2 linked regions of the Magnetospirillum sp. XM-1 genome follow. The protein of the gene in region 1 interacts with the protein of each later gene in a pairwise test. Links are inferred from orthologs where the notes say so. Each region holds a gene or a part of one and is shown on either strand. Other genes may lie near its edges.

What was found.
Region 2: the proteins of gyrB (region 1) and gyrA interact in binary tests that used the Escherichia coli proteins (3 or more experiments, as listed by UniProt). The link is inferred for Magnetospirillum sp. XM-1 from one-to-one orthologs.

The regions. Positions count from the first base shown.
Region 1 is NZ_LN997848.1:3,315-7,463, forward strand. What follows is about bases 510-3,634. They hold gyrB (DNA topoisomerase (ATP-hydrolyzing) subunit B), read left to right. Parts: upstream 510-909; coding sequence 910-3,360; downstream 3,361-3,634. Other genes in these bases: recF (DNA replication/repair protein RecF), read left to right, coding at 510-910; XM1_RS00025 (glycoside hydrolase family 15 protein), read right to left, coding at 3,586-3,634. In the rest of the region: more of recF, read left to right, coding at 1-509; more of XM1_RS00025, read right to left, coding at 3,635-4,149. UniProt on the Escherichia coli protein: DNA gyrase negatively supercoils closed circular double-stranded DNA in an ATP-dependent manner to maintain chromosomes in an underwound state.
Region 2 is NZ_LN997848.1:3,223,054-3,226,790, forward strand. What follows is about bases 1-3,225. They hold gyrA (DNA gyrase subunit A), read right to left. Parts: upstream 2,889-3,225; coding sequence 201-2,888; downstream 1-200. Other genes in these bases: coaD (pantetheine-phosphate adenylyltransferase), read right to left, coding at 1-208; XM1_RS14960 (hypothetical protein), read left to right, coding at 3,074-3,225. Also shown: more of XM1_RS14960, read left to right, coding at 3,226-3,493; ssb (single-stranded DNA-binding protein), read left to right, coding at 3,699-3,737. UniProt on the Escherichia coli protein: A type II topoisomerase that negatively supercoils closed circular double-stranded (ds) DNA in an ATP-dependent manner to maintain chromosomes in an underwound state.

The sequences.
Region 1 (4,149 bases):
GGACGGGCCGGCGGGACGGGTGGAGATCGGAACGGGCCGCGAGGCCGGACACGAACGCCGCTCGGTGCGCATCGACGGCAAGCCGGCCAAGCCCGGCGATCTGGCCGGACTGGTTTCGGCGCTGTGGCTGACCCCGGCCATGGACCGCCTGTTCATCGAGGGGGCGAGCGGACGGCGGCGTTTCCTTGACCGCCTGGTGTTCGGGCTGGTCGCCGGCCATGGGGCCGAATCGGGGGCCTACGAGCACGCCATGCGCGAACGCACCCGCCTGATGCGGGCCGCCCGCGACGGCGGGCCGAGGACGGACCCGGCCTGGATCGCGGCGCTGGAAGAGGGCATGGCCCGCCATGGCGCCAGGATCGCCCAGGCCCGGGTCGAGACCATCGCCCGCCTGGACGCGGCCTGCCGCGCCGGATTGGGGCCGTTTCCCGCCGCCGGGCTGAGGGTGGAGGGCGAGATCGAGGGCTGGCTGGCCTCAGGCGCCTCTCCCGACGAGGCCGAGGACAGGTTCAAAAGCGCGCTGCGATTCGCGCGCGCGCGCGACGAGGCGGCCGGGGCCGCCACCATGGGTCCGCACCGTTCGGACCTCTTGGTGCGCCACGTGCCCAAGGATTTGCCGGCGGGGCAATGCTCCACCGGCGAGCAGAAGGCGGTTCTGGTGTCCATCGTGCTGGCCCAGGGCCGGGTCCAGGACCAGACGGGCGGGCGGGCGCCGCTGCTGCTGCTGGACGAGGTGGCGGCCCATCTGGACGAGGTCCGGCGCGCCGCCCTGTACGACGAGCTTTGCGCACTGAAGGCGCAGAGCTGGATGACCGGAACCGACGCGCTGCTGTTCGCCGGTTTCGGAGAAAGGGCCCAGTTTTTCCGGGTGACCGACGCCACGGTCGCCCCAGACAAGGTAATGACGTGATGAGCACCGAACCCATGACCCCCAACGATCCCCACGCCAGCGCGAACGGAGCCGAGGAATACGGCGCCGGATCGATCCAGGTGCTGCGCGGTCTGGAAGCGGTGCGCAAGCGTCCCGGCATGTATATCGGCGACACCGACGACGGGTCGGGCCTGCACCGCATGATCTACGAGGCGGTGGACAACGCCGTCGACGAGATCATGAACGGCTTCGGCGACCGCTGCGACGTGGTGCTGAACGCCGACGGCTCGGTGCTGGTCACCGACAACGGCCGCGGCATCCCGGTGGACATCCACCCCGAGGAAGGCATCTCGGCCGCCGAGGTGGCGCTGACCAAGCTGCACGCCGGCGGTAAGTTCGAGCAGAACTCCAACCGCATCTCGTCGGGTCTGCACGGCGTCGGCATCTCGGTGGTCAACGCGCTGTCGGAATGGCTGGAACTGCGCATCTGGCGCCACGGCAAGGAGCACTTCATGCGCTTCCGCCACGGCGAGCCCGAGGCGCCGCTGGCCGTGGTGGGCGAGTGCGGCGACCGCACCGGCACCCAGGTGGTCTTCCTGCCCTCCAAGGGCACCTTCTCCCACACCGATTTCGATTTCGACACGGTGGAGCACCGGCTGCGCGAACTGGCCTTCCTCAACTCGCGCGCCACCCTGATGCTGAAGGACGAGCGCCACGCCGAGACGGCCGAGGTCCTGCTGCACTACGAAGGCGGCGTCCAGGCCTTCGTCCAGTGGCTGGACCGCTCCAAGGAGGCGCTGCACGCCCCCATCCTGGTGGCCGCCGAGAAGGACGTGGTGCGCCTGGAACTGTCCATGGAATGGACCGACAGCTACCACGAGACCTGTCTGTGCTTCACCAACAACGTGCCGCAGAAGGACGGCGGCACCCATCTGGCCGGTTTCCGCGCCGCGCTGACGCGCACCATCAACGCCTATGCCAACGAATCGGGCATCGCCAAGAAGGAAAAGGTCAACCTGGCCGGCGACGACATGCGCGAGGGCCTGACCTGCGTGCTGTCGGTCAAGATGCCCGACCCCAAGTTCTCGTCCCAGGCCAAGGAGAAGCTGGTCTCCTCCGAAGTCCGCCCGCTGGTCGAGAACCTGGTGGGCGAGAAGCTGGCCGAGTGGTTCGAGGAGCACCCGGCCGAAGCCCGCAAGGTGGTCACCAAGGTGGTCGAGGCCGCCGCCGCCCGCGAGGCGGCCAGGAAGGCCCGCGAACTGACGCGCCGCAAGGGCGTGCTCGACATCGCCACCCTGCCGGGCAAGCTGGCCGATTGCCAGGAACGCGACCCGGCGCTGTCCGAACTGTTCATCGTCGAGGGTGACTCGGCCGGCGGCTCCGCCAAGCAGGGGCGCAACCGCGCCAACCAGGCCATCCTGCCCCTGAAGGGCAAGATCCTCAACGTGGAGCGGGCCCGCTTCGACAAGATGCTGTCCTCGGCCGAGATCGGCACCCTGATCGCCGCCATGGGCACCGGCATCGGCCGCGAGGATTTCAACGTCGACAAGGCGCGCTACCACAAGATCATCATCATGACCGACGCGGACGTGGACGGTTCCCACATCCGCACCCTGCTGCTGACCTTCTTCTATCGCCAGATGCCCGAGCTGATCGAGCGCGGCTACCTCTACATCGCCCAGCCGCCGCTGTATCGCGCCAAGCGCGGCCAGTCCGAGGTCTATCTCAAGGACGATAGGGCGCTGGAGGAATACCTGATCGACGGCGGCCTGTCCGACGCCGTGCTGAATCTGGCCGACGGCACACAAGTGGCCGCCGCCGACCTGCGCGCCCTGGTCGAGCAGTCCCGCGCCGTGCGGAACCTGCTCAACCCGCTGGCCCGGCGCCTGCCGCTGAAATTGGTGGAACAGGCGGCCATCGCCGACGCCCTGGATTCCGCCCTGCTCACCGACGCCACCCGTGGCCCGGTCGTGGCCGAGGCCCTGGCCAACCGCCTGGACGCCCTGGAATCCGACCTGGAGCGCGGCTGGGCCGGCACCTGGGTGGAGGGCGACGGCTACACCTTCGCCCGCACGCTGCGCGGCGTCACCGAGACCCACCACCTGGATTCGGCGGTGATCCGCTCGGCCGAGGCGCGCCGCCTGCACGACCTGGCGCCCCGCCTGCGCGAGACCTTCGAGCGCGCCGCCTCCCTGATGGTCAAGGAGCGGGAAGTCGTGCTGGCCGGCCCCGTCGCCCTGGTCGCCGCCGTGATGGACACCGGCCGCAAGGGCATCGCCATCCAGCGCTACAAGGGCCTGGGCGAGATGAACCCGGAACAGCTGTGGGAAACCACCCTGGACCCCCAGGTGCGCTCGCTCCTCCAGGTCAAGGTGGCCCAGGCCGACGACGCCGAACAGGTGTTCTCCACCCTGATGGGCGACGTGGTCGAACCGCGCCGCGACTTCATCCAGACCAACGCGCTGAAGGTCTCGAACCTGGACGTGTAGGGTGTTTGTCGGGTGACGCATAACCCGCAAACGCGGCCCATAACGCGCTAATTCTTGACGCGTAATGTGCAAAGGCCGCCCCGAATGGGGCGGCCTTTGGCGTTCCTTGGAATCCACATTGCCGGGGAGAGAGCTATCCTTGCCTGCTCTTGCGGCTCGTGGCCTGTTTCACCGATCGTTTCCGCTCAGAGGTTGGGCACAGCCTCCCCGGCATTCCCCGGCATGTCAGAACGCTTCCTCCCAACTCCGGGACAGCCGCATGGCGCAATTGATCAGGCCGACCATGGAATAGGTCTGGGGGAAATTGCCCCACAATTCGCCGCTGCGCGGATCGATGTCCTCGGACAGGAGGCCTAGGAGATTGCGCCGGGCCAGCACGGTCTCGAACAGGGTCCGGGCCTCGTCCAGGCGCCCCTGCGCCGCCAGGGCGTCGATGTACCAGAAGACGCAGATGACGAAGGCGGTGGCAGGCCGGCCGAAATCGTCCTCGGCCACGTAGCGGTAGAGGAAATCGCCGACCCGCAGACTGGCCGCCACCGCGTTCACCGTGGCGGCGAAGCGGGGATCGTCGGCGGCCAGGAAGTCCACCTCGTGCAGCAGCAGCAAGGTGGCGTCCAGCTCGTTTCCGCCGAAGGTGGAGACGAAGGTCCCCATCTCCTCGTTCCACGCCCGGGCCGAGATGATGGAATGCAGGCGGTCGGCCTCCTTGCGCCAATAGACGGCCCGGTCGGACTGGCCGATATGGCGGGCGATCTTCGCCAGCCGGTCGCAGGCCGCCCAGCACATCAC
Region 2 (3,737 bases), 3.2 Mb from region 1 along the record:
TGACGCCCACGGACTGGGACAGCTCGGCCATTTCGGCCTCGGCCATGGCGACCCGCTCCTCCAGGGTGAACAGCGGCCCCTTGCCGGCGTTGACCGCCACGGCGACGATCAGATGATCGACCATGCGGGTGGCGCGGGCCACGATGTCCATGTGCCCGTTGGTGATCGGGTCGAAGGTCCCGGGATAGAGACCGACGCGCTTAGGCATCCTCGCCTCCCGCCATATCCTCGGCTGCATCCCCGGCTCCCTCGTCGGATTCGTCCGGCTCCTCGCCATTGCCTCCGATATCGCACAGTCTGGCGGCGGATACCACCCGTTCGTTCTCTGCCGTTCGTAGCAGGGTGACGCCCTGGGTCTTGCGCCCGGCGATGCGGATGTCGTCCACCGGCATGCGGATCAGCTTGCCGCCGTCGCTCACCAGCATGATGTCATCCTCGTGGTTGACGGGGAACGACGCCACCACGGTGCCGGTCTTGGCGGTCATGTCCAGGTTGGCGATGCCGGAGCCGCCACGGCCGGTGATGCGGTATTCGAAGGCCGAGGTGCGCTTGCCGAAGCCGTTTTCGGTGACGGTGAGCACGAATTGCTGCTCGGCGGCCATCTTCTCCATCTGCTCGGCCGGCAGGTCGCCCTTGAGGAAGGCGTCGCGGGTCTCGGAATCATAGTCGGTGTGGCGCAGGATGGACATGGAGATGACCTCGTCCTCTCCGTCCAGCCGGATGCCGCGCACGCCGGTCGAATCGCGGCTCTTGAACTCGCGCACGTCCTGGACCGGGAAGCGGATGGCCTTGCCCAGATGGGTGGCCAGCAGCACGTCGTCGGTCTCGGCGGAACAGGTCTGCACCGAGATCAGCCGCTCGCCCTCGCCCAGCTTCATGGCGATCTTGCCGTTGGCGCGCACCTCGGTGAAGTCGGACAGCGGATTGCGCCGCACGTCGCCCTTGGAGGTGACGAACATGACGTGCAGGTCGCCCCAGGTGGTCTCGTCCTCGGGCAGCGGCATGACGGTGGAGATGGTCTCGCCCTCGTCCAGCGGCAGCAGGTTGACCATGGCCTTGCCGCGCGCCTGGGGATTGCCCAGCGGCAGGCGGTAGACCTTCAGCTTGTAGGCGATGCCGGTGGACGAGAAGAACAGCACCGGGGTGTGGGTGTTGGCCACGAACACCTCGGAGAGGAAATCCTCGTCCTTGATGTTCATGCCCGAACGGCCCTTGCCGCCGCGCTTCTGGGCGCGATAGGCCGAGACCGGCACCCGCTTGATGTAGCCGGTGTTGGTCACCGTCACCACCATGTCCTCGCGGGCGATGAGGTCCTCGATATCGGCCTCGAACTCGTTTTCCTCGATGGTGGTGCGGCGCGGCGTGGCGAACTGCTCGCGGATTTCCAGCAATTCGCCCTTCATCACCTCGAACAGGCGGGGCCTGGACGACAGGATCAGCAGGTAGGCCTCGATCTGGTGGCCGATCTCGCGCAGCTCGTCGCCGATCTTGTCGCGCTCAAGGCCCGTCAGGCGGTGCAGGCGCAGGTCCAGGATGGCCTTGGCCTGGGTCTCGGACAGGCGGTAGCAGCCGTCCTCGATGGTGCGGCCGGGCTCGTCGATCAGCTCGATCAGCGGCGCCACGTCGCCCACCGGCCAGGCCCGGGTCATCAGCTTCTCGCGCGCCTCGGAAGGATCGGGGGCGGCGCGGATCAGGCGGATGACCTCGTCGATATTGGCCACGGCGATGGCCAGGCCGGCCAAGACGTGGGCGCGGTCACGGGCCTTGCCCAGCTCGAAGATGGTGCGCCGGGTGATCACCTCCTCGCGGAAGGCGATGAAGGCCTTGATGATGTCCCTCAGCGTCATCATCTGCGGCCGGCCGCCGTTCAAGGCCAGCGAGTTGACGCCGAAGCTGGTCTGCAAGGGCGTGAAGCGGTAGAGCTGGGCCAGCACCACCTCGGCGATGGCGTCGCGCTTGATCTCGATCACCACCCGCACGCCGTCGCGGTCGGATTCGTCTCTGAGGTCCGAGATGCCCTCGAGCTTCTTGTCGCGCACCAGCTCGGCGATCTGCTCGAGCATGCGGGCCTTGTTCACCTGATAGGGAATCTCGGTGACGACGATGGCCTCGCGGTCCTTGCGGATCTCCTCCACGTGGACGCGGCCGCGCATCACCACAGATCCCCTGCCCGTCTGCTGGGCGGCGCGGATGCCGGAACGGCCGAGAATGGTGCCGCCCGTGGGGAAATCGGGGCCGGGCACCAGCTCCATCAGCCGCTCGACCGTCACCTCGGGGTCGTCGATATAGGCGCAGCAGGCGTCGATCACCTCGCCCAGGTTGTGGGGCGGAATGTTGGTGGCCATACCCACCGCGATGCCGCCGGCGCCGTTGACCAGCAGATTGGGATAGCGGGCCGGCAGGACCGTGGGTTCGTGGGTGGATTCGTCGTAATTGGCCTGGAAGTCGACGGTTTCCTTGTCGATGTCCTCAAGCAGGGAATGGGCCGAGCGGGCCAGGCGGGCCTCGGTGTAGCGCATGGCTGCCGGCGGGTCGCCGTCCATGGAGCCGAAATTGCCCTGCCCGTCCACCAGCGGCAGGCGCATGGAGAAGTTCTGCGCCATGCGCACCATGGCGTCGTAAATGGCCGAATCGCCATGGGGGTGATACTTACCCATGACGTCGCCGACGATGCGCGCCGATTTGCGGAAGGGCTTGTTGTAGTGGTAGCCCGCCTCGTTCATGGCGAACAGGATGCGGCGGTGGACCGGCTTCAGCCCGTCGCGGACGTCGGGAAGCGCGCGGCTCACGATCACGCTCATGGCGTAATCGAGATAAGAGCGCTTCATCTCGTCTTCGATGGTGACCGGAGTGATATCGAATTGCGGCGACGCGGGAGGCGTGGTCAACGAAATTTTCCCATCGGTTTCAAAAAAGGAACCAGAACTTGGGGTGGACACATATCCACGCGGCCGCACGCTACCAGATATCGTGTGACCCGACAACCCGAGGGTATGGCCTGCGGGTATTGAAGTGAACTCGCCGCCCGGCTCTGGCATAATGGGAACCGGCGCTGCTTGCCTCGGGATGGAGCATGAAGCACGAAATCTCAGCCGCCCAGGTGGTTTCGGCCCGGGCCTCGGATACCGGCGACGCCATCCGCGTCGTGCTGGCCGACGAGTCGGGCGAGGAACACGTGGTGATCCTGCCGCTGGACCAGATGACGCTGCTGTCGGCCTGGCTGGAGCAGGCGGGCGGGATTCCGGCCGAGGACGCCTCCTCCCCACCCTCCACCTCTTCCGCCCCCGCCGCCGCCATCCCCGCCCAGTCGGTGGAACGCTGGACCATCCAGCCCGAGGCCGACGACGAACACATCGTGCTGGGCTTCAAGCTGGCCAAGGGCGCCGAAATGAGCCTGCGCATGCACCGGAGCGGCGTCGCCGCCTACGCCAAGGCGCTGACCTCCATGCTGGGCCGCCTGCTGCCGGCGCCGCCCACCAAGGCCAAGCATTAGCGGTGTGCGTCATATTTGACTCATACCGCGGTCAGCCGCCATTGAGGCGGCGGCCAAGCGGCCGGAAGGCCGCGCCCGGCGAGGGATAATGATAAGGCAAGAGCACCGCGCCTCATATTTGAGGCGCGGTGCTCTTGCCCCTTCCGCAGGCCGGTTCCTTGCAATATGATCCGCGCCAACTTTCCCCACAGGAGCCACGAACGCCATGGCTGGCAGCGTCAACAAGGTCATTCTGGTCGGCAAT